Regions from separate parts of the Planococcus plakortidis genome, predicted to be linked through region 3. Evidence: riboswitches for the same ligand, from Rfam matches in the RefSeq annotation. Region 3 holds a riboswitch; each other region holds the start of a gene.

Region 1 (10,688 bases), 1.6 Mb from region 3:
CCGGCTGCATACGCTGAATTGAATCCGTTTACAGCCATTTGGACGCGTCCCCGCGAGACGGTACGTTATGTCATCGAAGAAAAAACCACCCGTTTTATCGTTTTGCTCCTGGCACTGGTCGGATTTGCAGGCGCGCTTTCCGGTGCTTCGGGCGGGGAGCAGATGTTTCCGGCTGTCGGGGTGATCGTGGGATCCTTGCTACTCGGGCCGCTTTCTGCAGTCGCGGGAATCGCCATCATTTCGGGCATTTATAAGTTATTGGGCAAATTATTCGGCGGTGTCGGGACGTATGCGGAAATGTTCCGCGCAGTGGTCACGGCGAGCATTCCGCAGGTTTGGTTATTGCCGATGTGGCTGGTCTGGCTCATCACTTCACCATCGACCTTCTACACGGAAATCGATCCTGTTTCGGCACAACCCGATACAGGGCTCGGCTTGGTCGTCGGCCTGCTGCTTCTGACCATCGTGATCGTTGTCGGTATCTGGACTTTCGTCATCCAGTGCAAAGCGGTAGGGGAAGCGCAGCGATTTTCAGCCTGGAAGGGGTTTTTCGTGATCATGATTCCGTCCGTGTTGGTGGCAATAGCTGTCATTACCTTGCTATCGCTAGTGTTGTTTGCGGCATTTTAATCGAATAGGCAAAAGGCGATCCCCAAAAAACGGGATCGCCTTTTTCGTATTTATGGCTTTTCGTAGCGCTGGACATTGTTCTCGTCGATATCGACGGTCTCCCGCTGCACCGTCTCGCTGATATGCTTCGTTTCCTGGACTTTGCGTTTATGGACGATGATCTCTTCGCTGACGTATTTCACTTTGCGGACTTCCAGGCGTTCTTCGATCACGGGAATGTGCCAGAGCCCGTCTTTTTCGTAAGGCTCGGCGGAATGGCCGCTGGATTCATAATCCGCCAGCTCCTGGTTGACGGGACGGCGTTCGACTTCGGCTTCTTCCCGTTCATATGGAACTTCGAGCTCCTGCTGTTCTTCGACTGTTTTCTTACGGATGTCGATACTCCCAGTCTCGACCCAGTCCTTGTCGACCGCGAGGCGCTCTTCGTGCAGTTCCATCTTCCGTTCATCTTCCAAATCGGGTGTGTCGCTTAAGTGTCGGCCATCAGGCGAATGCTTGTTTCCGGATAAGCTGGCTGCTGCGGCATCGAAATTCTGGTAATTCATCCCGTATTCGCTATCGACATAAAGCACGAGCTTGCCGCTTTGGACTTGCTTGTAATACTCATCGGCTTCCGAATCGGAGAGGCCCATCTGCTTCAGCGCGTCCTTGGTCGGGTCTTCCCCTGAAATGAACGATTTGAACTTATCCATGAAATCGCCTTTATCCGTATTCAAGTGAACGTCCGTCTGCCCCTGCACCATTTGCAGTTGCTGGCCGTTCAGAGCGACGACGTACATATCTTCTTCTTTATATCCCTGTGCTTTCAATTCACCGATCTCGTGGATCACTTCCGCCTGCACATCGAATGTGCCGATCAATTTATGGCCATGTTTTTGCATAATAACTTCCTCCTGTAACCTCAATGTTTTGCCGTGTCTGCGTTATGGCTTATGTACCCGGGAGATGAGGAGTCATAAACCTTGTACGGAGCTTGATGCCAGGGTGTGGCAACGGGGAGAGGAGAACTTACGAATGAAAAAGAATATATGGAGGTAATGGATTACTGCAAAAAGGAACATTCAGAGAAAGGTGTTTATGCCTACTAAAATATATTTTCGTAACCCTATTGTAATGTTCGTAAAATATCATATAATTGGAAAAGAAATGAATACATTACAGAATGGGGAAACGATTAAAGATGATTCACGGCAAAGTTTTGACGACTGCGGCATTGGCTGCAGCATTGGCTCTTGGAGCAGTTTTACCGACGGGGGCAGCTTCTGCAGCCACACTTACAGAAGATAACTCCTACCGCATTTTTGGCAGCGACCGCTACCAGACAAGCCTGGAAGTTTCGTGGGAAGGCTGGGAAGATGGAGAGGCGGAAACGGTAGTCGTTGCAACAGGCGCTGACTTCCCGGATGCACTGGCAGCTACTCCGCTGGCATCTTCTTATTATGCACCGCTGCTTTTGACGAAAAAAGATTCTTTGCCTGCAGGATTCGCGGATGAACTCAAGCGTCTGGGCGCGAAAAATGTTATTTTGATTGGCGGTACGGGAGCGATCTCCGAAAAAGTCCAAAACGAAATCGCGAAGCTTGGCATTACAGTAGACCGCATCAGCGGGAAGAGCCGCTATGAGACTGCTGTGAAAATAGCTGAAGAACTAGGAATGGACGGGTCATTATTCGTTACGACTGGCGCAAACTTTGCCGATTCTTTGTCGATTTCCCCTGCAGCAGGATACATTGAAGAACCGATCCTTCTGGTGCCTGCATCTGGAGCTGTCCCTGCGGTAGTTGCAGACTATATCGAAGCCAACCAGCCGACATGGCCATTTATCATCGGCGGCGAAAAAGCTGTTGCCCCTTCAGTGGAAGCGTTGTTCACGGAAGAGCCGATGCGCCTTGCAGGTGTCAGCCGCTACGACACGAACCAGGCAATCAATGATTTCATGTTCGAAGCTGGCGTTTTCGAAGAGGTGTATGATGTTTTCGTCTCGACAGGAACCAACTTCCCGGATGCTTTATCCGGCAGTGCACTCGCTTCACTGTTTCCGGCTCCGCTTGTCTTGACTGCGGCAAACCCGACTGCGGCTTCTAAAGAACAAATCGTCGATTACTCAACAGAAGATACGTACTACACGATCCTTGGTGGAGAAAAAGCCGTTTCATCTGATACATTGAAAAAGCTATTCGCAAAATAAGACAAAAAATTCCTGCCATTTGGCAGGTTTTTTTGTCCCAAAAAATCAATTCGCTATTTCTTGTATCAAGAAATGGGTATAATGAATCTGTTATGGCAAATCAAGCAAGCAGCAATTGATGGAGGTTCCAATGGAAAAAGAAATGGCTTTATTCGGTAAACGAGTGGAAGAAGATAAATACATGATTGCGCAATTGATCCAGGAAGAACGGCAGTCGGCCTTGCCGGAGGAGATGGTGGAAGAAAAAAGGGAGTTCTCGGAACTGGTATTGGAAGAGCGCGCCCGTTTCATCGAATTGCTTGGGAAGGCGATGCAGGACAGCTGCAATGAAGCGAAGAACATGGCTGTCATTACGCAATGGGGCAATGCCACGGGGAATTTCTTTCTGGAGCAAGGCATGACATTGGATACGGCATTGGAAGAAACCGGTTTATACCGGAAGCATCTGGCCACGCTGATCAAAAGCGAAGGCCGCCGTTTGGATATTTCCCCGGAAATAACCTATGATGCGGCGGAATTATTGCATGCGCTTCTGGACCATGCCACCTACGCCTACATGCATGCCTATACGGTTTCGTACCAGAACAAGCTGGCTGCAGCGCGCCAGGAATTTCTGGAATTATCGGCGCCTGTCGTCCCGATCAGTGATTCAGTCGCCATTTTGCCGCTGATCGGGAGCGTTGAAATTGACCGTGCACACTATATTCTCGAGCGCACGCTGCTGTCTGCGAGCGAATTGAAGATCACTACCTTGCTTCTCGATTTATCAGGGGTCATTCGCGTCGACACGATGGTAGCTGAACAGATCCTGAAAATCATCCAGTCGCTCGAGCTGATCGGCGTCGAATGCGTGTTGACAGGTATCCGCCCGGAGACGGCACAGTCATTGACTTCCCTTGGCATCGATGTCCGGACCTTACGCATTGGCGGGAGCTTGAAGCGCGCGCTGGAAGAAGTATACAATTAAAAAAAGCTTCGCAGTCCCTGTTTTAAAGGGCTGCGAAGCTTTTTTAATTGGTGACGGCGGCCTGTTTAGGGGATGGCAGGAATTGCTGCAAGGTGGCAGTTTCTTCCTCAGTCAACGCGAGCATCGGCAAACGCACGCCGCCGACCGGTACGCCCGATAGGTTGAGCGCCGCTTTGACAGGGCTCGGGCTCGGTGCCGCGAACAATGCTTTCATCGTCGGCAGCAATTTGCGGTGAAGCGCCGCAGCGCCAACTGTATCGCCTGTGCGGAACAATTTGATCATTTCCTGCATTTCATTGCCGATGATGTGCGCTGCAACCGAAACGATTCCAGTCCCGCCGACAGAAAGCATCGGCAAGGTCAGGCTGTCGTCGCCGCTGTAGACGGCGAAGTCACTGCTTGTGCGCTCGATGATTTCGGAAGCGGCATCCAGATCGCCGCTTGCTTCTTTTACGCAGGTGATATTATCGATCAGCGACAGGCGGACGATGGTATCGACCGACAGATTGACGACGCTGCGGCCCGGGATGTTATAGAGCATGACCGGAAGCGTCGTCGCGTTTGCGATCGCTTCAAAATGGCGGTACATGCCTTCTTGAGACGGTTTGTTATAGTAAGGAGTGACAAGCATGATGCCGTCGACGCCCGCTTGTTCCGCTTGCTGAGTCAAGGCGACGGATGCCCGCGTGTTGTTCGAGCCGGTGCCCGCGATGATTTTCGCGCGCCCGTCCGCCACAGTGACGACGTGGACGAACAGCGCCACTTTTTCGTCTGTCGACAAAGTCGGCGATTCGCCGGTCGTCCCGGCGACGACGATGCCGTCCGAACCGTTATTGATAAGATGTTCCACGAGATTTGTTGTTGCCTGAAAATCGATTTCACCGTTTGCGTCGAATGGCGTCGCCATCGCAGTGATCACTTGACCGAATTTCATAGAGAACACACCCTTTTCTAAGTTTTTTTCAAAAATTAGAGGTGGGGGCCGGTCCGGAGTAAACAAAAAAGCAGCAACGGGGGCCCGTTGCTGCCGTTAGAAACAATGTTTACCAATCGTTCCTGTTCGTCAGATAGCCCTCCATATAGTTTCCTATATGACAGTCCGGCACTTCTTCAGTGCAGAACCAGCGCACAGGAATATGAGCATCCTGCCGCTTCGGCAAATCCCCCTTTCGGCAATCGTCCTAAGAGCCCATACTCCTCGGATTGCGTACTGATGGTTTTTGCGCCTCTATCCTCGCTCCGCTAAGGAAGCAAGAAATTATTGAATTAGCTGTAATATAACAGAAAGAAATGGGAAAGGCAAGAGAAAAAGCATTTTTAATTTTGTAAAATGTGGGAATGGAGAGCGACGGCTTGAACTGCTCCCAATAGACCAAAGGAGGCAAGCACATGGACGATCATCGAATGGACCGAAAATTGAATATCCACACCGGCGGCGAGCAGATGGGCTTCCACGCATCGCTGCATGAGCACCGGTTTGAAGTGACGCCTTATGCGTGGCTGGATCGATTGTTCAAGGCACATCCGTTGAAAGGAACGGGCAGGCTGGTCGATTTCGGGAGCGGCAAAGGGCGCTTGAACTTTTTCGCGCATCACCTGTTCGGGACGCCGTCGGCAGGAGTGGAAGTCGACCCGTCGCTGCATAAAGCCTCGCTCCGGAATTTGCAGCGCTATAGAGGGAAAGCTGATATCGAGTTCATCAATGCTTACGCGCAGGATTATGAAATCGATCCACAAGATCGCTGGTTTTATTTTTTCAACCCGTTTTCCGATCCGGTGTTCATGAGTGTAGTGGACAGGATCCAAAAGTCGGCGGCGGACCATCCGCGGGAAGTTGAAGTGATCTTATTTTATCCTGCAGTCGAATATACCGATTTCCTGGAACGGCGCACCGCATTCGAATTGGCTGAAGATATTGAACTGCCGGTCGAAGAGAAAGATCCACGTGAACGGTTTTTGGTCTACCGTTTGCCCATATGGGATTAAAGTTTCCGCTATAGCGGGTATAGCTAAATAAAAATGGATGCGGAAAGAGGGATTCTTTTATGAAATGGAAAGGGCGAGCGGGTAGCAGGAATGTAGAAGACAGGAGAGGGCGCGGTGTCGGCGGGCCGGTGCTGGCCGGGGGCGGGATCGGCGGCTTACTGATCGTCTTGTTGATCACGTTTCTCGGGGGCGACCCGGGAGCGATACTCGGCGATGGCGGAGGCGGATCCAGTTCGGAGCCGTATGTGGCGAGCGAGCGGGAAGAAGAACTGGCCGATTTCGTCTCGGTCGTCCTCGCGGATACGGAAGAAGTATGGGCCGAAGTGTTCGCCGAAGAAGGCATGGAATATGTCGAGCCGACCTTGGTGCTGTTTTCCGGAAGTGTCCAGTCGGCTTGCGGCATGGCGGGAGCGGCGACGGGACCGTTTTATTGCCCGGCGGATTCCAAATTATACATCGATTTAAGCTTTTATGACGAGCTCGAGCGCCAGTTCAACGCACCCGGTGATTTCGCGATGGCGTATGTCGTGGCGCATGAAGTCGGCCACCACGTGCAGAATTTGCTCGGCGTGCTCGGGGACGTCCAACAGGCGCGCAACCAGCTGAGCGAGACGGAATACAATCAATTGCAGGTGCGCCTGGAATTGCAGGCGGATTATTTATCCGGTGTCTGGGCGCATCACGCTCAAGGCATGGGCTATCTTGAAGAAGGCGATTTGGAGGAAGCGTTGACCGCGGCCAGTGCAGTCGGCGACGATACGATCCAGAAAAGGACGCGCGGCTATGCCGTGCCGGAGAGTTTCACCCACGGCACATCCGAGCAGCGCAAGGAATGGTTCTATAAAGGCTTCCGCGCCGGTGATTTGAATGACGGCAATACGTTCAATGCGCCGGACTTGTAAGCTTTCGAAAAGATTGATATTTTGCGCTCGGTGATTCATTATAAAGAATAGACAGTCTTTTTCATCGAGAATCAAGAATGAAGAAGAAATCCTATTCTATGAAGGAAGTACACTCATGACAGAAGAGATAATGACGGAAGACAATATCACCCGTCTCGAAGTGGGCGGCAAACAATTTATCTTGATCGGCACAGCACATGTGTCCAAACGGAGCGCAGAGCAAGTGAAGGAAGTCGTCGAGCGCGAACGGCCGGATTCGGTGTGCATCGAACTCGACGCCCAGCGCTATGATTCGGTCATGCAGGACAAGAAATGGAAAGAAACCGATATCTTCAAGATCATCAAGGACAAGAAAGCGAGCCTGTTGTTGATGAACTTGGCCATTTCCTCGTTCCAGAACCGCCTGGCCGATCAGTTCGGCATTAAGCCCGGTTCGGAAATGATCCAGGGCATCCATTCCGCGCAAGAGACCGGAGCGGAACTGGTCCTGGCCGACCGCAATATCCAAGTGACGTTTTCGCGTATCTGGGGCAATATCGGGCTGATGGGCAAGGTCCAGCTCATTTCCTCCGTGTTCTTCAGCATTTTCAGCAAGGAATCGATTTCCGAAGAGGAACTTGAGAAGATGAAGCAGCAGGATACATTGAACGCGGTGATGGATGATTTCACTAAAGCGTTCCCCCGCATCAAGAAGCCGCTCATCGATGAACGCGACCAATATTTGGCGCAGAAGATCAAAGAAGCACCCGGCGACAAGGTCGTCGCGGTGCTTGGTGCCGCGCACATTCCAGGCATTACCCGCGAAATCCACGAAGAGCAGGATTTAAAGGCGCTCAATGAAGTGCCGAAGAAGTCGAAATGGCCGAAGATCATCGGCTGGGCCATCCCGGCGATTATTTTGTCCATTATCGCGTACACCTTCTATGCAAACCCGGCGGCTGGTTTGGACCAAACCGTCAGCTGGATCCTGTGGAACGGCACGCTTGCCGCAATCGGGGCCGCGGTCGCGTTCGGCCATCCGCTGGCGATCCTCACCGCCTTTGTCGCTGCGCCGATTTCCTCGCTCAATCCGCTCGTTGCGGCCGGCTGGTTTTCGGGGCTGACACAAGCGTTTATCCGCCGGCCGAATGTCGGGGATTTCGATACCTTGTCGAAAGACGTGTTCACGGTCAAAGGCTTTTGGGACAATAAAGTGACGCGCGTCCTACTCGTCATCGTATTGACCAACCTCGGCAGTTCGCTCGGCACATTCATCGGCGGGGCAGACGTGTTGCGCCTGTTTTTCGAAAACTTATAAAACGCTTTATGAAGCTTCCCTCGAAAATTTCGGTGGAAGCTTTTTCATTTCTAGATACCTATATAAAAATGCATAAAAAGTATTCTTGATGAATGATTTTTATTAAAAAAAGGGGTATAACTAAAGTATAAAACCGAACGGAGGCGCATGGAGATGGATTTCCTGTTGATGGGGATCTTATTGTGGTCGCTGGTGATTGCCGCATTGCTGCTCGGCTTGTACGGGGTTTGGAAACGATCGTGGAAAGCGCTGTTTTGGGGAGGGCTTGCATCACTTTTGCCGATGGGCCTGATTTTCATGGGAGATGACAGCTGGGTGTTCAAATTGAGCATCTTGCCACCGCTCTTGCTGTTCATCGGCGCTTACTTCTTCAAGCAGCGGCGCCCTGAAAAAGTTTAACCGGAAACCGGCCAATCTTTTTGGCCGGTTTTCGAGCGTTTAAATTGGCGCTTTCCGATTTGTAGTTATACAATAGTTATACAACAATCGGAGGGAGCTAATCCTTATGCAGTACATACTTGAACGCAGTAAGTTATTCATCTTCTTGATCCTGATTCTCATGCTGGTCGGGGTCTATACATTCCTGACTTTGCCTCAGCGTGAAATTCCCGAAACGCCTCCGGGCCTTGTGCTGGTCTCCACGATCTTGCCGGGCGCCGAGCCGGAAGAAGTGGAAACGAGCATCACGAATCCGATTGAAAGGGAATTGCAGAGCATTGACGGCATCGCGTCGATGGATTCCATTTCAGCGAATTCGGCTTCCATCATCACATTGGAAATTGAAGACGGCGTAGAGCCTGATGGCTTGATCAATACGATCCAGCAACAGGCACAGCGCGCAGCCGGCAGTTTCCCGGAACAGGCGCAGGAAACAAGCGTCGAAAAGCTGGACCTGACATTCCCGTTGGTTTCCTATATGTTCTACGGGGACGAAGCGGAACTTGCCGAACTCGAAAGGCCGCTCGCCGATCTCTCGGATGAAGTCGAAGCGGTGTCCGGCGTCGCCGGAACCCAAGTGAAAGGCTTGAACGGTGAGCAGGTGGTCATTGAGCTCGATGGGGATGCGCTGGCAGAAAATCAATTGCAGCCTTTTGAAGTGCTTGAAAGCCTGCAGCAAGCGAATCAGCCGCTGTCCCTTGGTACCCACAGTGACGGCGAACAGCAATTCCTCTTGACCGTGCAGCAAAGCGAAGGCATCGAAAAGCTGCGTGAGCTGCAGGTCGGCCAGGCAGCGGTGCCGCTCGCTGATGTGGCGTCGGTCGAATTGGCTGAAATGCCGGCTGAAGATATCGTCACATTCGAAGGCGAGCCGGCGGTTTCCTATACGGTCTTCTTGCAGACTGGCCAGGACGTGCCTTCTGTCGATGACCGTGTCAGCGAAGTGATCGAAGGGTTCAATGAAGATTTGCCTGCAGGCATCTCGGCTGAACGCTATGAGTCCCAGGCTGAAAACGTCAACGAGATTTTCAGCTCGCTTTACATTTCGCTATTGATCGCGGTGCTTGCGGTCTTGGTCGTTACGACTGCGGGGCTTACGCTATACGGCGCGTTTGCCGTGGCGCTGACCGTTCTCGCTTCCGTCCTGATCGGGCTCATCCCGATTCCGGCGCTCGGTGTCGATTTGAACCAGATTTCCGTTATCGGCTTGATTATCGCGATCGGGATTTTGGTCGACGACAGCATCGTCGTCAACGATAATATCCAGCGCCGCTATAAGCTTGGCGATCACGCAATGGCAGGGGCCATCAATGGCGTCCGGGAAGTCTACCCATCGATCGTGTCGTCGAGTCTGGCGATTGTCGTGACGTTCTCTCCGCTGTTATTGCTATCCGGCGGAAACGGCGCATTCATCAAAGCGCTGCCGAGTATTTTGATTACGACCATCCTGGCTTCGACGGTACTGTCGATTACGCTTGTGCCGATGATGCAATACTTGCGCACGAAACGCAAAAAGCGCAAAATTTCCGACACGCCGGGCTTCCTTGGCAAGCCGCTCGAAAAACTTGCGCAAGTGTATTCCGGAAAAGTGCTGAAAGGCGTGTTGAAACGCCCTTGGCTGACTGGGATCGGCGGATTGGCCATTGCGACCGCACTGCTGTCACTCGCCTTGTTCACGCCATTCGAATTCTTCCCGGAAGCGGACCGCGAGGAAGTGACGATGAACGTGCGCCTTGCGGAAGGAACGACCATCGAAGAAACCGATGCGTTCATCCGTGAAGTGACCGAGGAAGTGGCGCAGGAAGATGGCGATGTGAATGAAACCGCCGTCTTCACAGGAGAAGGATTGCCGAACCTGTTTGCTTCATCGATGGACAATACCGGCGCCAATACGGGCCAAGTGGCATTCCGTATCGACCGTGAAGCGACTTCCGCCTCCGCCTTTATCGACAAATGGGAACCGGAACTTCGCGAACGCTATCCGGATGCGGAAATTTTCCTTGATACCATCGTCCAGGGGCCGCCAGTGGGCGCACCGGTGACCGTGACGGCGACGGGCGAGGATATCGATGAACTCGCGGCGCTGCGTGACACGCTCGAAGAAGAGATGCTCGCAAACGGTGCGACTGTCGTCACCGATAACCTCGGCGCTTCTGTGCCGGCGATTGAATACGTACCGGAGCGGGAAACGCTTGAAGACAACGGCATCGCCTTGTCGACGGTCACCAATCAATTGCAGCTGCTGACGCAAGGCGTCCCGCTCTATACGCTTTATGAAGG
Region 2 (10,688 bases), 180 kb from region 3:
CCGTTTTGGCGAAGCGGGTGAAGGCGGCTCGGGTGTAACGGTCGCTGAATTGAAGTAAGGGCGGAAGGGGAGCTTGCAGATGTTCGAAGAAGGATTTTGGACCCACCCGCTCGTCGAGACAGCTGGCTATTTCAGTGTGGTGGTGCTGTGCTTGATCGTGGCGATGGTCATTTTTGAAATCGTGACGAAGTATAAGAACTGGGAAGAAATCAAGAGCGGCAACTTGGCCGTGGCAATGGCGACAGGCGGGAAGATTTTCGGTGTCACGAATATTTTCCGCTTCTCGATCGAACAGCACACGACACTGTTCGAAATGATCGGCTGGGGACTATTCGGTTTCGTGCTCTTGATCTTTGCTTATCTCCTCTTTGAGTTTCTGACACCGAAATTCAAGGTGGACGAAGAAATTGCCCGTGACAACCGTTCGGTCGGCTTGATTTCGATGACCATTTCGGTCGGCTTATCGTACGTTATCGGGGCAAGTATTTCATAGGAGTTGGAACGAATGGAAAACCTGATCAAAATCTTAATCGTTTTTTGTATCTTGTTCGTGCTTGTAGGAATCGTCTTCCTATTTATCTTTTGAAAACGGCCTTTGTGCCGTTTTTTTTTTTAATCGAATAAAACAAGGCGAAAATTAAACCGGAAAGTGAATACAGAAAAATAGAGCGATCAAATCGCTCCAGGCGGACGCTTTTATGCCTGCCGGAAAGACGGAGGTGTTATAGAATAGTACTAGGGCTGAATATAAAATGAAGAGTTCCTCCTTTATAGAAAATAATGTTTGAAAGCGCTATCATAATTCTTTATACTTAATGTAGGAATATTCTCACGATTCCGATAACAGAGGGGGAGGTAGAAAGTATGTCCGAAAAACCGTGGTTAGCCCATTACCCGCCGGAAGTACCGCACACGCTTACGTATCCGAGCATACCGGTCCAGGATTATTTAACGAAAGCCTATGAAGACTTTCCGCAGAAAACCGCCATCCATTTCCTGGGCAAGGACATTAGCTATGAAGAGTTGTATCAATCTGCCATGAAAATGGCGAATTACCTTCAAAAGCTGGGCATCGAAAAAGGGGACCGGGTATCCATCATGTTGCCAAACTGCCCACAGGCGGTCATCAGCTTCTATGGAATCCTTTACGCTGGGGGTGTCGTCGTCATGACGAATCCGCTTTATACGGAGCGGGAAATTGCCTACCAGATGAAAGATTCCGGTGCGAAGGCAATCATCGCACTTGATATTTTGTTCCCGCGGATCAACAAAGTGATCAAAGAAACGGATCTTGAGAATGTTATCGTTACGGGTATCAAGGATTATTTATCATTCCCGAAAAACCTGGTCTACCCGTTCATCCAGAAAAAGCAATATGGCATGACTGTGAAAGTCGAACACCGGGGAATCAATCACCTCTTCACGGAAATCATGAAAACAGCTTCGCCGCAAATCACACAGCCACCATTCGATTTCGACGAAGATTTAGCGCTTTTGCAATACACCGGCGGAACGACCGGCTCGCCAAAAGGCGTCATGCTGACACACCGCAATTTAATCTCCAATGCGACGATGTGCGACGCTTGGCTCTATAAATCGAAGCATGGCGAAGAGACGATCATGGGGATCATCCCCCTATTCCATGTATATGGATTGACGACTGTCCTGATCTTGTCCGTCATGCAAGGCAATAAGATGGTGCTATTGCCGAAATTCGATCCAGAGCAGGCCTTGAAGACCATCAATAAGCAAAAGCCGACACTGTTCCCTGGCGCACCGACGCTTTACATCGGTTTGTTGAACCACCCGGATATCCAGAAATACGACCTGTCTTCGATTGAAGCATGCTTGAGCGGATCAGCGCCGCTGCCGACGGAAGTGCAGGAGAAATTCGAACGCATCACGGGCGGCAAGCTCGTCGAAGGCTACGGCCTGACCGAAACCTCACCGGTTACCCACTCGAATCTCGTATGGGGTGAACGGACAAAAGGCTCGATCGGCATGCCGTATCCGGATACGGATTGCGAAATTTTCCTCCCAGGGACTACTGATCCGGTACCGAACGGCCAGATCGGTGAAATCGCCATCAAAGGGCCGCAGGTGATGAAGGGCTATTGGAACCGTCCTGATGCAACGGCAGCTACGATCGTCGATGGCTGGCTATTGACTGGCGATCTTGGCTACATGGATGACGAAGGGCATTTCTTTATCGTCGACCGTAAAAAAGACATGATCATCGCCGGGGGCTTCAATATCTATCCAAGGGAAATCGAGGAAGTGCTGTATGAACACGAAGCGATACAGGAATGTGTCGTCGCCGGAATCCCGGACCCGTACCGCGGTGAAACGGTAAAGGCATACATCGTGGCCAAAGAAGGGTATACTGTTACAGAAGAGCAATTGGATAAGCATTGCCGCGAACATCTTGCAGCTTTCAAAGTGCCGCGTATCTACGAGTTCCGTAAAGAACTTCCGAAAACGGCAGTCGGCAAGATTCTGCGCAGATCGCTGGTGGATGAAGAAATCGCCAAACGCAACGAAGCGGTGCCTTCGTAACTCAGGCAAAAGCTTGACACAATTTATACAAAACGATAATATGAAAATATGAATGAATCGCCATTCATATTTTCATATTTTTTTGGGTGGTGACAGGATGGTAAAGAAGGATAAACCGAAATATAAGCAAATCATCGATGCTGCGGTCATCGTCATCGCAGAAAATGGTTACCACCAAGCGCAAGTCTCGAAAATTGCCAAGCAAGCCGGTGTAGCGGACGGGACGATTTATTTGTATTTCAAGAATAAGGAAGACATTCTCATTTCCGTTTTCCAGGAGAAGATGGGCGTGTTCGTCAGCGAATTGGAAAAGATCATCGCGAAAGATGCAAGTGCAGCCGACAAGCTGGGCATGATGATCAACAGCCATTTCAGCTTGCTCGCAAGCGATCTGCATCTGGCGATCGTGACGCAGCTGGAACTTCGCCAGTCCAATCACGATATCCGCATGAAAATCAATAATGTCTTGCGGGGGTATTTGAAATTGATGGACCGGATCCTGGTCAGCGGCATGGAATCAGGAGAATTTGATCAAAATATGGATATTCGTTTAGCCCGGCAGATGGTTTTTGGTACAATGGATGAGACCATTACTACCTGGGTGATGAACGATCACAAGTATGATTTGGTCGAACTCGCACCGAAAGTGCAGCGCTTATTGCTGAAAGGCATGCAAGCGTAAAGGGAGGGGATGAGCAGGTGGAATTTATCAGTTGGAAAAAAGAAGATGGGGTAGCGATCGCGACGATCAACCGGCCGCCGGCAAATGCATTGTCTCGCGCGCTGATCTTGGAAGTCGATGCACTTCTGGATGAGGTGAAAAACGACCCCGATGTCCGGGCAATCGTCCTGCACGGGGAAGGGCGTTTCTTCTCGGCGGGCGCAGACATCAAGGAGTTCACGGAAGTGACTTCAGGCGAGGAATTCTCGAAACTGTCAGCAAGCGGCCAAGCCGTATTCGAGCGTGTGGAAACATTCCATAAGCCGGTCATCGCCGCAATCCACGGCGCCGCACTCGGGGGCGGCTTGGAGCTTGCGATGAGCTGCCATATGCGTTTTGTCACGGAAAATGCTAAACTGGGATTGCCGGAACTGCAACTCGGCTTGATACCTGGATTTGCAGGGACACAGCGCCTGCCGCGCTATGTCGGAGTGGCAAAAGCCGCTGAAATGCTCTTGACGAGCGATCCGGTCACAGGCAAAGAAGCGGTGCAGCTCGGTCTTGCCAACCGTTCCTTCGGCGAAGAAGACCTTCTTCCGCAAACGCTTTCAATTGCGAAGAAAATTGCGAAAAAGAGCCCGGTTTCCGTGAAGGCGGCAATCGACATGCTTCAGTATTCGAAGCGCGGCGCTTTTGATGAAGGCGTCAAAGCAGAAGCGGATTCATTCGGTACAGTGTTCGTATCGGAAGATGCAAAGGAAGGCATCGGCGCTTTCCTGGAAAAACGCGAAGCACAATTTAAAGGGAAATAATACTTGGGAGGTTTACGTTCATGAACATTTATGTATTGGTAAAACGCACGTTCGACACAGAGGAAAAACTGGTTGTCTCCGGTGGCCAGATCCAGGAAGATGGCGCGGAATTCATCATCAACCCATATGACGAGTATGCGATCGAAGAGGCCATCACGGTCCGCGACGCTCACGGCGGCGAAGTGACGGTTGTCACAATCGGTGATGAGGAAGCTGAAAAGCAATTGCGCACAGCTCTTGCCATGGGTGCTGATAAAGCAGTCTTGATCAACACAGAAGACGATGTGGAGGAAATGGACCAGTTTACGGCAGCTTACATACTGGCAGAGTACTTGAAAGACAAAGACGCGGACTTGATCCTTGCAGGGAACGTCGCAATCGACGGCGGGTCCGGCCAGGTCGGGCCACGCGTCGCCGATTTGCTTGACATCAACTACGTAACGACAATCACAAGCCTTGAAATCGAAGGTGAAACGGTGAAAATCGTCCGTGATATCGAAGGGGATGCAGAAGAGCTCGAAACTTCATTGCCGCTATTGGTAACTGCCCAGCAAGGCTTGAACGAGCCGCGCTATCCGTCTCTTCCAGGAATCATGAAAGCGAAGAAAAAGCCGCTTGAAGAGCTTGAGCTCGACGACCTGGATATCGACGAAGACGATGTAGAAGCGAAAACGGAAACGATCGAAGTATACTTGCCGCCGAAAAAAGAAGCCGGCCGCATTTTGGAAGGCGAAATTCCTAGCCAAGTCTCTGAATTGGTCAGCCTGCTTCGCTCTGAAGCCAAAGTAATATAAATATACGCCAATCATTTATTTTCACATCTACTTAGGGGGTTAACGGACTATGTCGAAAAAAGTATTAGTATTGGGCGAAACGCGTGAAGGCGCTTTGCGCAACGTATCATTTGAAGCAATTGCCGCAGCCAAGAAAATTTCAGGCGGCGGGGAAATCGTCGCTGTCCTGCTTGGGGAAGCGGTGAGCGAATTCGGCAACGAATTGGTAGCGTACGGCGCAGACCGTGTCATCACAGTGGAGCACCCACACTTGAAATCCTATACATCCGATGGCTACGGCCAGGCATTCATGGCGGTCGTCGACCAGGAGCAGCCGGAAGCGATCGTCTTCGGCCACACTGCGGTCGGCAAGGACTTGTCGCCGAAAATTGCCTCGAAATTGCAAACGGGCTTGATCTCCGATGTGACGGATATCGAAGGGGAGGGCGATGACGCTGTCTTCATCCGCCCGATCTATTCCGGTAAAGCTTTCGAAAAAGTGAAACTGAAAGAAGACGGCGTTCTCTTCGTTACCGTGCGCCCGAACAACATCGCGCCGCTTGAGCGCGAAGAGCGTTCCGGCGACGTATCGAGCTTGTCGGTCGATATCACGAACTTGCGCACGATCATCAAAAATGTGGTCCGCAAATCCGCAGAAGGCGTCGACCTTTCCGAAGCGAAAGTCATCATCGCAGGCGGGCGCGGCGTCAAGAGCAAGGAAGGATTCGAGCCATTGCAGGAATTGGCTGACCTTCTCGGCGGTGCAGTCGGAGCTTCACGCGGCGCGTGCGACGCAGATTACTGCGATTATTCCTTGCAGATCGGCCAGACAGGGAAAGTCGTTACACCTGATCTCTACATCGCAGCAGGAATTTCCGGCGCGATCCAGCACATGGCCGGGATGTCCAATTCCAAGGTCATCGTGGCGATCAACAAAGACCCTGAAGCGAACATCTTCAAAGTGGCAGACTACGGAATCGTCGGGGACCTATTCGACGTCATCCCATTGCTCACGGAAGAATTCAAGAAAGTGATGTAATCACGACAGCCCGCAATTTAGCGGGCTGTTTTTATTCTGCAACTCGAGATGGAGCGGAAGGGGCCGACTCCTGCAGATAAAGTGGGTTTGAGAGACCCCGGAATGAGCGTAGCGAATGAGGAGGCTCGATGCCCACTCCGCGGAAAGCGTGCCCCTGCAGCGGAATCTCCTGGTCTTTAATTACATTGACTGCATCAAACCGAGGCAGTTTAACGGAAACAACAGCCGGGTATGGAAGGACTAGGCAAATAAATAGCTAGCGTAAATCACGTCTGCTATAATCGAAATATAGTTTGGTTATCACTTAAGGAGGAATTATACATGGCAATCGTTAAAGGTACAGACCAGAATTTCAAACAGGAAGTTTCAGAAGGACTCGTATTGGTAGACTTTTGGGCAGCATGGTGCGGGCCTTGTAAAATGATCGCTCCAGTTCTTGAAGAACTCGATGCGGATATGGACGATAAAGTGAAAATCGTGAAATTGGATGTTGATGAAAACCAACAGACAGCTAGCGAATACGGCATCATGTCCATCCCGACACTTCTTTTGATGAAAAACGGCGAAACAGTCGATAAAGTAGTCGGCTTCCGTCCGAAAGAAGCTTTGGCTGAATTGGTTGAAAAACACGCATAATTCCAAAACCGGGTCCCATTCGTGGAACCCGGTTTTTTAAATAGGGTGAGGAAATGAAAAATGAAATGATTCAACATAAATTGGCAGTTTTGCCGGACCAGCCAGGCTGCTATTTGATGAAGGACCGGCAAGGGACGGTCATCTATGTAGGCAAGGCGAAAGTGTTGAAGAACCGTGTGCGTTCCTATTTCACAGGCAGCCACGACACGAAAACACAGCGCCTTGTCAATGAAATCGAGGATTTTGAATACATCGTCACGTCTTCCGACAAAGAAGCATTGATCCTTGAATTGAACTTGATCAAAAAGCATGATCCGAAATACAATATTCGCCTGAAAGACAATAAGACCTATCCGTATTTGAAAATCACGGGCGAACGCCATCCGAAATTGGTCATCACGAGACAGGTCAAAAAAGACAAAGGGAAATATTTTGGCCCTTATCCGAACGCCTACGCGGCAAGTGAGACAAAAAAGCTGCTAGACCGTTTGTATCCACTCCGCAAATGCCATACAATGCCGGACCGCGTCTGCCTGTATTACCATCTCGGCCAATGCCTTGCGCCTTGCGTGAAGCCGGTGGAAAAAGATACGTACAGGGAAATGATCGACGGCATCAGCCGATTCCTGAACGGCGGCTTCCGCGAAGTGAAGCAGGAGCTGACCGAAAAGATGAGCGAGGCGGCGGAGAATCTGGAGTTCGAACGGGCGAAAGAATACCGAGACCAGATCAGCCATATCGAATCGGTCATGGAAAAACAGAAAATGGCCATGAATGATTTTACCAACCGCGACGTCTTTGCCTACGCTGTCGACAAGGGCTGGATGTGCGTACAGGTATTTTTCGTGCGGCAGGGAAAGCTGATCGAGCGCGAAGTGTCGATGTTCCCGTTGTACCGCGACCCGGAAGAGGAATTCTTGACCTTCCTCGGCCAGTTCTATGAAAAGCCGGATCACATCAAACCGAATGAAATCCTGCTTCCGGAAGCGGAAGATGAAGTATTCCTGAAAGAATGGCTCGGCGCGAAAGTGCTTGTCCCGCAGCGCGGCAAGAAAAAAGATTTGGTACAACTCGCGCAAAAAAACGCGGAAATCGCCATCAAAGAAAAGTTCCAGCTGCTCGAGCGCCAGGAAGAACGGACGGTCGGTGCCTGCAATGAACTGGGCGATGCGATGAACATCCACACGCCGCTGCGCATCGAAGCATTCGATAATTCCCATATCCAAGGGGCGGATGCCGTATCGGCGATGGTCGTCTTCGTCGACGGCAAGCCATCGAAGAAGGATTACCGGAAATACAAGACACGTTCCGCGGAAAAACCGGATGACTATGCGGCGATGCGTGAAGTGGTCCGCAGGCGTTACAGCCGTGTGTTGAAGGATGGATTGCCGCTGCCCGACTTGATCATCATCGATGGGGGCAAAGGCCAGATCGAAGCGGCACGTGAAATCGTTGAAGACGAACTCGGGCTCGATATCCCGATTGCGGGCCTTGCAAAAGATGCCAAGCACCAAACGTCTCAACTTTTGTACGGCAGCCCGATCGAAATGGTGGAACTCAAACGCACAAGTGAAGCATTTTATTTATTGCAGCGCATCCAAGACGAAGTCCACCGTTTTGTCATCACATTCCACCGCCAATTGCGCGGCAAGAATTCGATTCAATCGGCGTTGGATGGGCTCCAAGGCGTCGGCCCGAAACGCAAGCAGCAATTGCTCAAGCATTTCGGGTCCGTCCGGAAAATCAAGGAAGCGACAGCTGGCGAAATCCAAGAAGCGGGGATCCCCGAGAAGCTGGCAGCTGAAATCGAACGGCATTTCAAGGAACAGCCGTTGCAACAGGAATAACTTCATGGTATTGTAATAACACAATTGAATCACTTGTAAAAAGTGATGATAGAGGAGCGGACGTCAATAGTAAGCATTCCGAGATTTGCAGAATCTGTGAAGGATGCCGAAAGGGACGCCCGCCGAAGTTTACGCGCACTGCTTGCGCGTATGCTGGTCCTGCATTTAAGAGATGCAGGGCTGTCAGAGTTTGACTCTGGAGGGCTATCTCACATGGACGCTTGAAATCGTACATGAGAAGAGAGGTAGCTTGCCGGGCAATCGGCAAGTTGCCTCTTTTTTATTGAGGGCCACTTACTTTAAGTGGGAGTGAAGAGAATGACAACAATCGTAATGAAATTCGGGGGGACGTCCGTGGCGTCCCCGGAGAAAATCGTGGGCGTGGCAAAGCGTGCCATCCGTGAAAAACAGCAAGGCAAGCGCGTCGTCATCGTGGTGTCGGCGATGGGCAAAACGACGGACACGCTGCTCGGCCTCGCCGGGGAGATTTCCGCCGAGCCGCCTAAGCGTGAAATGGACATGCTGCTCGCGACAGGGGAACAAGTGACCATCTCGCTATTGGCGATGGCATTTAAAGAACTCGGCCATGATGCCTTGAGTTTCACGGGATGGCAGGCGGGCATCGAAACGGAATCCGTCCCGCGCAATGCTCGTATCGAGACGATCCATACGCAGCGCTTGGAAGAGGCGCTCGATCTCGGCTTGTTCTGCGTAGTCGCAGGTTTCCAAGGCGTCGACAAGAACGGCAACATCACGACGCTCGGCCGCGGCGGATCCGATACGACTGCGGTAGCGCTGGCGGCTGCTTTGGGCGCTGAGAAGTGCGAGATCTACACGGATGTCGACGGGGTCTACACGTCCGACCCGCGTTATGTTACAGGCGCGCGCAAGCTCGAACAGATTTCATACGACGAAATGCTCGAACTGGCGAACCTCGGAGCGGGAGTCCTTCATCCGCGAGCCGTGGAATTCGCCAAAAACAACCAAGTGCCCCTCTCTGTGCGGGCCAGCTACTCGGATGAACCGGGGACTATCATACAAGAGGTGATCACTGTGGAAAAAAATCTTATCGTGCGTGGTGTGGCATTCGAAAACGACATCGCCCGCATCACTGTCAGTTACACCAAGCCGTTTAATGGGTCGCTTGCCAATATATTCACGGTCTTGGCGGACCAGCTGATCGATGTCGACATCATCGTCCAAAGCATCAGTGAGGAGTTTCCGCCGTCCGTCTCGTTCTCGATCAAGGAAGACAGCCTGGCAGAAGCGCAGCGCGTGTTGTCGAAAGCGCAGGAGCAGATCGGCTACAACGCCCTCGATATCGAAACCGGCTTGGCGAAAGTATCGATCGTCGGCTCCGGCATGGTGTCGAATCCCGGCGTCGCAGCGAAGATGTTCGACATACTCCGCGGGCAGAACGTGCCTGTGAAAATGGTCAGCACATCCGAAATCAAAGTGTCTGTCGTCGTGCCGGCGAGTGAGATGGAACGCTCGGCAAATGCGCTCCACGATGCATACGGCCTGACGCCAGCGACAGTACAGTAAGCAAAAGCCCTGCTGGGTGGTGCGTCCTGAAAGTTGGCATTTTAGCCTGACCTTCAGGAAGCGCTACACTTGGCAGGGCTTTTATAAGTTTCCGAAAGTTTGTGTAAAAATTCACAATTTGTTCAAATTTGAAATCTTGCCATTATGGCCCTATATTTGCTCATAAAAGCTCGGAACAGATGCCTGTATCCCGCTTGTTTTAAAATAAAAATATAGCTTTTCGTGAATTCTTTCCTATTTAATATCCCAAAACGCCTTCCAAAAGCCCGGACAGTATGCGCCCAAAAAGCTTTCCTTGCCTTGACGCTCCCAAAAGTGGGGAGTACAATAAATATGTCATATTCTTGTACATGATGCTTGCAGTATCGCAGAGATATTTTCCTGATATAGGAAAGTTTTGCGGTGCCAACTAAAGTTTTTGAGGGGGGTAAAATTTTTGGATAACAATCGTGAATTTTTAATGCGCAGGCTGCACTCTTTACTCGGGGTCATTCCAATCGGTTTGTTCTTGACGCAGCATTTGATCGTCAACCATTTCGCTACGCAAGGCGTGGAAGCGTTTAACCAAGCTGCCCACTTCTTGGCAAATCTCCCATTCGTCATCTTCCTGGAGATTTTCGTCATCTACTTGCCGCTCATGTATCATGCTTTCTACGGATTATACATAGCGTTCACAGCGAAAAACAACCCGGGGCATTACAGCTACATGCGCAACATCCTGTTTGTTGCACAGCGTTACACCGGGGTTTTCCTTGTGGTCTTTATCGCATGGCACGTGTTTGAGACAAGGTTCCAAGTTGCGATTGGTGCAGCAGAGGC
Region 3 (10,688 bases):
ACGACGATGGCGAAAAAAATGCCGGAAATCGGAGATTATAAATATGGGTTCCATGACAAGGATGTCTCCATCTTCAGATCCAAACGCGGTCTGACGGAAGACATTGTCAGAGAAATTTCGAAGATCAAGGAAGAACCGGAATGGATGCTCGAGTCACGCTTGAAAGCGTTGAAACTATTCTATTCCATGCCAATGCCGCAATGGGGCGGAGATTTGAACTCACTGGATTTTGACGAAATCACGTATTACGTCAAACCTTCTGAAGCGAGCCAGACTTCATGGGATGAAGTTCCTGAAGAAATCAAGCGCACGTTTGACAAACTTGGAATTCCTGAAGCGGAACAGAAATACCTTGCGGGTGTTTCCGCTCAGTACGAATCCGAAGTGGTCTACCACAACATGAAAGAAGACCTTGAAGAGATGGGCATCATCTTTAAAGACACGGATGCGGCCCTTCGTGAAAACGAAGACCTCTTCAGAGAAAACTTCCAGACCGTCATTCCAGCAGCCGATAATAAGTTTGCCGCATTGAATACTGCGGTTTGGTCAGGCGGGTCATTCATTTACGTACCAAAAGGCATTAAAGTGGAATCCCCGCTTCAAGCCTATTTCCGTATCAATTCGGAAAACATGGGGCAATTCGAGCGTACCTTGATCATCGTTGATGAAGGCGCGAGCGTCCATTATGTAGAGGGCTGTACAGCACCGGTCTACACGACGAACTCACTGCACTCTGCTGTAGTTGAAATCATCGTGAAAAAAGATGCTTATTGCCGTTACACAACGATCCAAAACTGGGCAAACAATGTCTATAACTTGGTGACAAAGCGTGCTTTCGTTGACGCGAACGGCACGATGGAATGGATCGATGGCAACATCGGTTCAAAATTGACGATGAAATACCCTGCAGTCTTCCTTAAAGGCGAAGGGGCACGCGGCATGACATTGTCGATCGCCATCGCCGGCAAAGGCCAGCACCAGGACGCAGGCGCGAAAATGATCCATTTGGCGCCGAATACGTCATCATCAATCGTCTCCAAGTCGATTTCGAAGCAAGGCGGGAAAGTTTCTTACCGCGGAATCGTGCATTTCGGCCGCAAAGCGGACGGCGCACGTTCGAACATCGAATGCGATACATTGATCATGGATAACCAGTCGACATCCGACACAATTCCTTACAACGAGATCATGAACGACAACGTTTCGCTTGAACACGAAGCGAAAGTATCCAAGGTCTCTGAAGAGCAATTGTTCTACCTGATGAGCCGCGGCGTTTCTGAGCAGGAAGCGACAGAAATGATCGTCATGGGCTTCATCGAGCCATTCACAAAAGAATTGCCGATGGAGTACGCAGTGGAAATGAACCGTCTCATCAAGTTCGAGATGGAAGGTTCAATCGGTTAATCAATCCATCAATCCCCGGCATGAAAATGCCGGGGATTTTTTGCCGTTATGAAGCCCCTTATTTCGTGGACTGCAGATATTTCGTTTTAATGTTTTTTGAGAGGGTATACAAAAGGTGTAGGAAATATAAAAGGAGGTTTTTTCTGATGAGCCAGACTTTTGACGCCTTAAAAGAGAAAATCAGCAATGCCGATATGAGTGAAGCAAAAGAAATTATCACTCAAGTCAAGCAAGCGTACGATGACGGCAAGATTGATGAAAACGAAAAAAACGAATTAATGGACCTTGCAAAATCCAAGATCGGTGGAGGCGGGCTCGGAGGTTTATTCTGAGATTCTGAAACCTAATGAAAAAATAAGCTTTGGCATCCGTATAGGTTTGCCGAAGCTTATTTTTTCATGTTCGTTCATGCTGCCTGATTAGCCGCTTTGCCTGTAGCCATGACCGAATTGCATATAATGCCAACTCGAAGGGGGCCAATCATGCTTATTCGCTGAAACCTCCTGAATCACAAAGTCCTTTTGGTAGAAATAATGCAGGCAGAGAATGTTTAGTGGATACAGCATTTACTGCGCGAAGCCCAAAAAGGACGGCTGTTTTTTTCTATGCTATCATAAAATAATAACGAAAATGGAGGCAGGACGATGATTTATGTTGGATTGACGGGCTGGGGGACCATCCGGATGTCTATAGCCCCGGTTCGAAACAAAAGGATAAATTGATCGATTACAGTGCGCATTTTCCGATTGTGGAACTGGATTCCTCATTCTATGCAGTCCAGCCCGAGCGCAACATCAGCAAGTGGATTCGGGAGACGCCGGACAATTTTCAATTTGTCGTAAAGGCATATCAAGGCATGACAGGACATCAACGTGGTGAAAACCCGTTTTCCAGCCGCGAAGAAATGTTCGAAGCATATCGATTGTCTGTCAGGCCGCTTAAAGAAGCGGGGAAGTTGGCAATGGTGCTATTGCAATTTCCGCCTTGGTTCGACTGCCAGAAAGAACATGTCGATGAAATCCGCTCGATTATTTCGGAACTGCAGGAGTTTGACTTAGCTATCGAATTTCGCCATCAATCCTGGTATGCAAACGGCATGAAAGAAAAAACGCTGGAATTTCTCCATACGCATGGATTGATCCATTCGGTCTGCGATGAGCCGCAGGCGGGGGATGGGTCGATTCCGCTCGTCCCAGAGTCAAGCCGCAAAGATAAAGTACTGCTGCGCCTGCATGGGCGTAATGTCCATGGCTGGTTGAATCCAGGGAATGCCGAAAAGTGGCGGGAAGTCCGTTATCTGTATGATTACAACCGTACGGAATTGGAAGAGATCAGCGCCGCCGTGAAGCGCCTCGAACAGCAGGCAGAAATAGTCTATGTCATCTTCAACAATAATTCAGGCGGGCATGCAGCAGGCGATGCGAAAGAATTCCAGGAACTGAACAACTTGCGTTTCGAGGGACTGTCCCCGAAGCAGCTTGACCTGTTCGAAGGCGGGTTTTGATGATCTTCCTAATCCTTCTGCTGGCGGGACTGGCTTCAGGGATCGTCGGTGCACTCATCGGTCTTGGCGGGGGCGTCATCTTGGTGCCGGCGCTGCTGTTCCTAAGCTCTTCCGTCAGCACATTCCCGGACTTATCCCCTCAAGAAATTGTCGGGCTGTCGGTCGTCATGATGATCTTTACGGGCTTGTCGTCGACGCTTGCCTATATGAAAGTCAAAACTGTCGATTACCGGAGCGGCTTTATCTTCTTTCTTGGCAGCGCGCCAGGGACGATTGTGGGCGCTTTCGTCAACCGCAGCCTAGATATCCCCTCTTTTCAATTATACTTCGGCCTGCTGTTGGTATTCTTGTCGCTCCTTCTATTGTTGAGGGATCGCCTGAACGCGGTAAGCTGGTTTGTGAATAATGGCAAAAAGCAAAGCTTTTATGACCGCAAAGCCGATAAAGAATATGTTTACGGCTATCCCGTATGGTTTGCGCTTGCCCTGACCTTTTTCATCGGCTTCGCATCCGGGCTGTTCGGCATCGGTGGCGGTTCGATCCTGGTGCCTGCCATGATTTTGCTGTTTTTATTTCCCCCGCATGTCGCGGTTGGCACATCGATGCTGATGGTCTTTTTATCTGCCATCGTCAATTCCATCACGCATATCTCGCTCGGCAATGTGCCGTGGATCTATACGGTAGCCATCATCCCATCTGCATATATCGGTGCGAAAATCGGGGCGAAGCTGAACCGCAGCATTAAATCCGAGACGCTGGTTGTCGTGCTGCGGTTAGCGTTATTATTACTTGGCCTCCGTTCGATTTACGAAGGAATTTTCAGTTCATAATGAGGTGTTTGACATGAGTGAAACCATCCATATTTATCATACAAACGATTTGCATAGCCATTTTGCACATTGGCCCCGCATCCAATCCTTCCTGACGGAGCGCAGGCGCTGGCACGAGGAAGCGGGGGATATATGTTTAGTGCTTGATATCGGCGACCACGTTGACCGCTCCCATCCTTTCACCGAAGGAACGGCTGGTAAAGGCAATGTCCAGCTGCTCAATGAAGCGGGCTACGATGCCGTCACTATCGGCAATAATGAAGGCATCACCCTATCCAAAGCGGAGCTGGACGAATTATATGTGCAGGCTGATTTTTCCGTCGTGGTCGCTAATCTAGTGAATCTGGACGGCAGGCAACCGGAGTGGGCAAGCCCGAGCCAAATCATCGAGACGACAGATGGCACGAAAATCGGGCTGATCGCTGCAACAGCCGAATTCACCCCGTTTTATCGGCGCCTGGGCTGGGAAGTGACGAGTGGCCGGGAAGCCATCAAACGGGAAGCGGCCAAAATGCGCCACTCGGTCGATTTCCTCATCTGCATGTCCCATCTTGGAATCAGGGAGGATGAGCTGTTGGCAGCGGAATGTCCCGAACTCGACATCATCCTCGGGGCCCATACCCATCACCTCTTTCACCAAGGAAAAGAAATCGGTGGAACATTGCTCGGTGCTGCCGGAAAGTTCGGCTATTATATCGGCCATATTGAAATCGATATAGCGTCACGCAAGATGACGGCGGAAGTGGTCGAGACCGATCAGCTGCCTGAAGCCGATGAAGGGTTCAATGAACACTTGGTTGGCGTCGGCAAGCAACAAATGGCTGAAACCGTATTTTTTAACGAACATCATTTGAAAGCTGAATGGTTCAAGCCTTCTACGATGGCAGAGCTGTTTGGCGATGCACTGGTTTCCTTCGCATCGGCGGATTGCGGGTTGTTCAATGCCGGGATATTCATGGAGGATATGCCCCGGGGGAAATGACACGCTATGACTTCCACCGCATGCTGCCGCATCCGATCAATCCGTGCGTCATCGATCTTAGCGGTGCAGAGTTGAAGGAAATTTACCTTCAGTCATTGAATGAGGACTGGCCGCAGCTCGAACTGAAAGGGATGGGATTCCGGGGAGCGGTGTTCGGCCGCATGATCCATAATGGTTTGGCCATGCATGATCATCAATTGCTCGTCGGGGGGCAGCCTGCCGAACCGGATCGCGTTTACCGGTTAGCGACGCTCGACTTGTTCACGTTCGGCTATTTTTTCCCTGCCTTGAAACGTGCGCCGAAGAGCTATTTCATGCCGGAATTCCTGCGTGATGTCTTCAGTGATTATTTCCGCATGAAAACCGTTAAATAGAAGGAACATTCAAAATGGACTGTTAGTTGATTTTAAGGCCTTTTTGGGCTATGATTTTGTATGAATTAGATATCGATGGGTAGAGGCTGCAGCCTTCATCAGTAGAATGTGCGAGTTTGACCGCGTTGACCGCATTCGAAAGGGGAGCTTGCCGAAATTTCCGTCTCCGGGTCAAGGGGCGGCGATTGGGGGCATTTCGAACAGGGATGCCACTGTCATTTGCAGCAAATTGCAGATGGAGAGCTACAGGGTTGTTTGATGCTTGTGCACACAGACGAATTGTAGGAAGCCGGTTTATCCATTGGATAAGCCGGCTTTTTTGGTCTAGGCCTTACCATCAAAATGAATAGGAGGAATCTAATTATGGAAAATACGATCTTTTCGATACTGCCGCCGATTATCGCGATTGCGATGGTGCTGTTGACGCGGCGTGTATTGCTGTCGCTCGGTGTGGGCATTGTGGCAGCGGCGCTGATCTTGACCTCGTTCTCGCCGGTATCCGCGGTGAACGAATTGTTCACGTCGTTTGCGGTGATTTTTTGGGATGGGGGCTTTAATGCTTACAATGTGTTCATCATTTTGTTCTTATTGTTGCTCGGGGTCATTACCGCATTTGTCAGTTTGTCAGGGGGCAGCCACGCGTTTGCCGACTGGGCATCCGCCCGTGTGAAGACACGCCGCGGTGCAAAAATAGTGACTGTATTACTCGGCATCTTGATCTTCATCGACGATTATTTCAACGCTTTGGCGGTTGGGCAAGTCGCCCGGCCGATTACGGACCGCTATAAAGTTTCGCGTGCGAAGCTTGCCTATTTCATCGATTCGACCGCTGCCCCGATCTGTGTCGTGTCCCCCGTATCGAGCTGGGGAGCGGCGATCATCGGCATCATCGGGACAATCCTCGCTGGACAGACCTTCCTGGATTATTCTGCGCTGGAAGCGTTCCTCTGGATGGCACCGATGAACTTTTACGTCATCGCGGCACTGGCCATCGTGTTCTTCGTCGCCATCCGTGATGTGGACTTCGGGGAAATGAAAAAACATGAGCGTTTGGCGATTACGGAAGGCCAGTTATTCAATCCGGATAAAGTGATCCCCGGTGAAATGAAAGAAGATTTCCCGAGTCACTCGCATGGCCGCGTCCGTGATTTGCTGTTGCCGATCCTGCTATTGATTGCGGGAACGGTCTCGGCGATGATATGGACAGGATATGTAAACGCCGGGGAAGTATTCGATATTTGGCTCATCTTTGAAAACACCGATGTTCCATTGTCCTTGATCACAGGCGGAATCATCGGTGCCCTTGCAGCGATCATCCTTTATGCATTGCAGATCAAGCGCAACGAAGCGGCTGAAGCGCATTGGATCGCCAGAGGGATCTGGGCGGGCATCCAATCGATGGCTGGCGCTGTCTTCATTTTGATATTCGCCTGGTCGCTGACGTATTTGATCGGTGCTTTGGAGACCGGTACGTATCTTGCTGACGCCGTCGCGCGCGGCAATGTGCCGACAAGTGTCCTGCCGGTCCTGTTGTTCTTGCTTGCTGGCGTCATGGCTTTTTCCACGGGCACCTCATGGGGGTCTTTCGGGATCTTGCTGCCGATTGCCGGGACGATCATGATCCAGGCGGAACCTGAACTCTTGCTCGCTTCCTTGTCTGCAGTCTTGGCAGGGGCAGTGTTCGGGGACCATTGTTCACCGATCTCGGATACGACCATCCTGTCGTCGACGGGAGCAGGAAGCAACCATATGGACCACGTCGTGACACAGCTTCCTTATGCATTGACCTCTGCAGCGATTGCAGCAGTAGGGTATATCGTCATAGGGTTCACCGGATCCCTGCCGATCGCTCTGGGGCGGTAGCTATTGTACTCGCAATACTATTCGTTTTATGGTCTAAACGCACAACCCCAATGGAAAAGCATGGACATAACTAAGATTTGAAAGGCGGAGATAGTTTATCTCCGCCTTTTTATTATTACTATAATAGTTTTCTTCATAAATTTTCAGAAATTATCTTTACTTTAAACATGGTCCTAGTTATACTGAATTTATATTCTAAAATAATCTGAATATAAACAAACTTCCTATTTTTCTGTTAAAAAAATGGAAGTTACCAACAAAGGGGGAAGAGAAATGGAGCGTTCTACATGGGGAACGAGAGCCGGCTTCATCATGGCGGCGGTCGGTTCAGCAGTAGGGTTGGGGAATATTTGGCGATTCCCGTATGTAGCTTATGAAAATGGTGGGGGAGCATTTTTTATACCTTATTTATTCGCATTATTGACTGCCGGTATCCCGATATTGATCATGGAGTTCTCGATCGGTCACCGTTTTCGCGGCTCAGCCCCGCTATCCTTCTTTAGGATGAGCGGCAAGAAGGCTGAATGGATGGGCTGGTGGGCGATTTTTGTATCGTTCGTCATCTCCGTTTATTATGCGGTCATTATTGCGTGGGCAATGCGTTACACTTTATTCTCATTCAATCAGGCGTGGGGAGAGGACACGGAAGGCTTCTTATTCAATGACTTTCTCCAGTTGACTGTATCACCAGGCGAGACAGGGGGGATCGTCTGGGGGATATTCATTCCATTAGCGATCGTATGGATCATCACGCTTGGCATTTTGCTTGCCGGAGTGAAAAAAGGAATTGAAATGGCCAACCGGGTATTTATCCCGGCATTAGTCATTATTTTCCTGATTATTGTCATCCGGGCCGTCACACTTGATGGCGCAATGCTGGGGCTCGATGCGTTCTTCAAGCCTAACTTTGAAGCCATCATGGACCCGACTGTATGGGTTGCGGCCTATGGGCACATTTTCTTCAGTTTATCGATTGCTTTTGCGATTATGATCACTTATTCCAGTTATTTGCCGAAGAAATCCGATGTCACCAACAATGCGTTCATTACCGGGTTTGCGAACTCAAGTTTCGAGCTCCTTGCTGGTATCGGGGTGTTTGCGGTACTTGGTTTCATGGCGACGCAATCAGGCGTAGAAGTGGCAGATGTTGCATCTGCGGGCGTCGGGCTGGCATTCGTTGTGTTCCCGGCGATCATCAATGAATTTCCAGGGCTCAACGGCCTCTTTGGCTTCTTGTTCTTCCTGTCATTGACACTTGCAGGACTCACATCACTCATGTCGATTACAGAGACCTATGTTGCAGGGTTCACCGAGAAGTTCGGTATCTCGCGCCGCAAAGCAGTTGCATTCGGCGGCGGGCTTGCAGCCTTAATTTCGATTCTTTTTGCGACACAGGGCGGCTTGTTTTTCCTGGACATCATCGATTACTTCATCAATCAATTCGGTGTGGCAGCTCTTGGGCTGGTTGAAGTCATCATGGTCGTTTGGGTCTTGCGTAAAACTAAGCATTTGCAGGATCATGCCAATGCAATTTCCGATATCCGGCTTGGCGGCTGGTGGAAGTTCAGCCTCGGTGTCATCACTCCGATCGTTCTCGGATACATGATGTTCGGCTTGCTTCGTTTGAACATCTTCCAGCAATTCGAAACGGAAACCGGGAACTATGAAGGGTATTCCAATATGTTCACATTGTTCGGCGGTGTAGCCGTCGCAGCGGGCGCCCTGCTCTTCGGCATCTTGTTCTCGCTCGGCAAGTGGCATAAAAACTATCGTTATTATGATGAGCATTCCGAGCATCCGGTACGCGAAAAAGAATAAGGAGGGATCGACATGTCAGTTAGCGCGATTGTAGTCATGATTATCGGTATGATCCTCCTCTGGGGAGGGCTTGCAGCGAGCATTTTCCATGCTGTGAGATCGAGCAAAACAACCAAAGCAGAAGACTTAGGATGATATGGAAAACCTCTGGCAGGCGGCTGCCGGAGGTTTTTTTGTTTATCGATGGGATGATAGCGCAGCTTGTCCATCCAGCCTTGGTGTGATACATTTGAAGCAGGATTCACAGCAGAATGATGCAGGCTCAGGCTTTTGTCATTACTAGGTATGGATGGTGAGGATATTGATCACGATTGAAAAGTGGAACTACGAGGTGATCGAGGATCATCGCGGAGGGTTTCAGGAAGAAGCAATCCAGAACAGGTACAGCGATATTCTGGCCAAATATGATTACATCCTGGGCGACTGGGGATACGGACAGCTTCGCCTGAAGGGGTTTTTTGAGGATAGCAATAACAAGGCAAGCTATGATACGAAGATCAGCACGCTCCAGGATTATTTATACGAATACTGCAATTTCGGATGCTCTTATTTCGTCTTGAAAAAGGCTGGGAAAGCGCCGGAACCAGAAGTGCAGGAACAACCGGAACCCCCCGAGGCGGATTGAGCCGCCGGGGGTTTTCTTGTGCCCATATGATATGATAGAGAAGAAACGCATCAGCGAGCATCAGCAAAATGGAGGGACTCAATATGTATTTTATCGACCGTGGAAAAATCAAGAAAGCCATCACATACATGGATGCGCTTATCGCTCTGTATGAAGAGAACGGCGAGTGGAATTCACTGAAAGACCAATTGGCTCTGGAACGCCTTGCTTTGGGGGCGATCGAAGCGGTAATCGACGTCGGAAATTCCATGATCGATGGTTTTATCATGCGCGATCCGGGTAGTTACGAAGACATCATCGATATACTCGTGGATGAAAAAGTGATCACTGAAGGAATGGACCAGCCCTTGAAAGAGCTCGTCGGCCTGCGTAAGATGCTGGTGCGCGAATTCATTGCGGTCGACCACTCAGAGATTACACGGGTAATGGATGCCCATTTGGATAGTTTGAAACAATTCGGGCCGAAAGTGGCCCATTATCTTGAACACGAACTTGGCCCGGTCTCTGCGTTCATCCCGGAGAACAACAATGGAAAAAATTAAGCGCTACAAAGCCTATTGCCTGGATCTGGATGGAACGGTTTACCGGGGAGAGGCGCCGGTGGAAGCCGCTGCCCAATTTGTCAGCCGCTTGCAAGAACAGGGCATCGAAGCTTTTTACATTACGAATAACGCTTCCAAAACACTTGGGCAATTGCATGAAAAATTGTGGCGAGTCGGGGTCGTTGCGGATAAGTCACGCATCATGTCTTCGGCAGTTGCGGCAGCGAAATACATCAAACGCTGGTATCCCGGCCGCACCGTCTACTTGATCGGCTCGGAAGGCCTTCAGGAAGCGCTTGATGCGGAAGGGATCGCGTGTGTTGAAAAGCAGGCGGATATCGTTTTGATGGGACTCGATCCGCAAATCACTTATGCGAAACTTTCACGCGCTTGCCTTGAAGTCCAAAAGGGGGCAGTATTCTTGTCGACCAACCAGGACTTGGCATTCCCGTCGGAAGAAGGGTTTCTACCGGGAAACGGGGCCATAACGGCCGTGGTGTCAAAAGCGACAGATGTGGACCCGGTCTTCATCGGAAAGCCGGAAATCCATATGCTCGAAACCATCCAGCATGAATGGGGCTTCGAGAAAGAGGAAATGGTGATGATCGGGGATAATTACGATACCGATATCCAGGCGGGAATCCGCTTTGGTATCGACACGGTCCATGTGAATACTGGCGTGACCCCGATGGATGCGGTTATGCAAAAAGACCAGCCTGCAACACACATGCTTGAGAACCTGGGTT

The links. Region 3 has a riboswitch for lysine ahead of BBI15_RS06070 (Na+/H+ antiporter NhaC family protein). Riboswitches for the same ligand answer to the same signal wherever they lie in the genome.
Region 1: it holds a riboswitch for lysine, as region 3 does, so the genes downstream of both, dapA (4-hydroxy-tetrahydrodipicolinate synthase) here and BBI15_RS06070 (Na+/H+ antiporter NhaC family protein) in region 3, are expected to answer to the same signal.
Region 2: it holds a riboswitch for lysine, as region 3 does, so the genes downstream of both, BBI15_RS07050 (aspartate kinase) here and BBI15_RS06070 (Na+/H+ antiporter NhaC family protein) in region 3, are expected to answer to the same signal.

What each region holds. Positions count from the first base shown of each region.
Region 1 is NZ_CP016539.2:2,871,899-2,882,586, reverse strand. It holds gene BBI15_RS14390 (Yip1 family protein) at 1-630, shown strand, start outside; gene BBI15_RS14385 (DUF2382 domain-containing protein) at 681-1,511, opposite strand; gene BBI15_RS14380 (cell wall-binding repeat-containing protein) at 1,793-2,818, shown strand; gene BBI15_RS14375 (STAS domain-containing protein) at 2,949-3,785, shown strand; gene dapA (4-hydroxy-tetrahydrodipicolinate synthase) at 3,829-4,719, opposite strand; lysine riboswitch at 4,846-5,024, opposite strand; gene BBI15_RS14365 (class I SAM-dependent methyltransferase) at 5,175-5,771, shown strand; gene ypfJ (KPN_02809 family neutral zinc metallopeptidase) at 5,831-6,673, shown strand; gene BBI15_RS14355 (TraB/GumN family protein) at 6,804-7,970, shown strand; gene BBI15_RS14350 (hypothetical protein) at 8,124-8,369, shown strand; gene BBI15_RS14345 (efflux RND transporter permease subunit) at 8,476-10,688, shown strand, end outside.
Region 2 is NZ_CP016539.2:1,377,098-1,387,785, forward strand. It holds gene BBI15_RS07005 (endonuclease MutS2) at 1-58, shown strand, start outside; gene BBI15_RS07010 (DUF350 domain-containing protein) at 80-493, shown strand; gene BBI15_RS07015 (AMP-binding protein) at 865-2,556, shown strand; gene BBI15_RS07020 (fatty acid metabolism transcriptional regulator FadR) at 2,654-3,238, shown strand; gene BBI15_RS07025 (enoyl-CoA hydratase) at 3,256-4,029, shown strand; gene BBI15_RS07030 (electron transfer flavoprotein subunit beta/FixA family protein) at 4,050-4,823, shown strand; gene BBI15_RS07035 (electron transfer flavoprotein subunit alpha/FixB family protein) at 4,873-5,841, shown strand; gene trxA (thioredoxin) at 6,163-6,477, shown strand; gene uvrC (excinuclease ABC subunit UvrC) at 6,531-8,324, shown strand; lysine riboswitch at 8,366-8,539, shown strand; gene BBI15_RS07050 (aspartate kinase) at 8,643-9,869, shown strand; gene BBI15_RS07055 (succinate dehydrogenase cytochrome b558 subunit) at 10,306-10,688, shown strand, end outside.
Region 3 is NZ_CP016539.2:1,192,510-1,203,197, forward strand. It holds gene sufB (Fe-S cluster assembly protein SufB) at 7-1,404, shown strand; gene BBI15_RS06050 (hypothetical protein) at 1,551-1,736, shown strand; partial or broken gene BBI15_RS06055 (DUF72 domain-containing protein) at 2,049-2,908, shown strand; gene BBI15_RS06060 (sulfite exporter TauE/SafE family protein) at 2,908-3,738, shown strand; gene BBI15_RS06065 (bifunctional metallophosphatase/5'-nucleotidase) at 3,752-4,720, shown strand; gene BBI15_RS16775 (bifunctional UDP-sugar hydrolase/5'-nucleotidase) at 4,717-5,094, shown strand; lysine riboswitch at 5,167-5,348, shown strand; partial or broken gene BBI15_RS06070 (Na+/H+ antiporter NhaC family protein) at 5,458-7,031, shown strand; gene BBI15_RS06075 (sodium-dependent transporter) at 7,231-8,775, shown strand; gene BBI15_RS16405 (MetS family NSS transporter small subunit) at 8,788-8,910, shown strand; gene BBI15_RS06080 (YutD family protein) at 9,077-9,400, shown strand; gene BBI15_RS06085 (DUF86 domain-containing protein) at 9,484-9,942, shown strand; gene BBI15_RS06090 (TIGR01457 family HAD-type hydrolase) at 9,929-10,688, shown strand, end outside.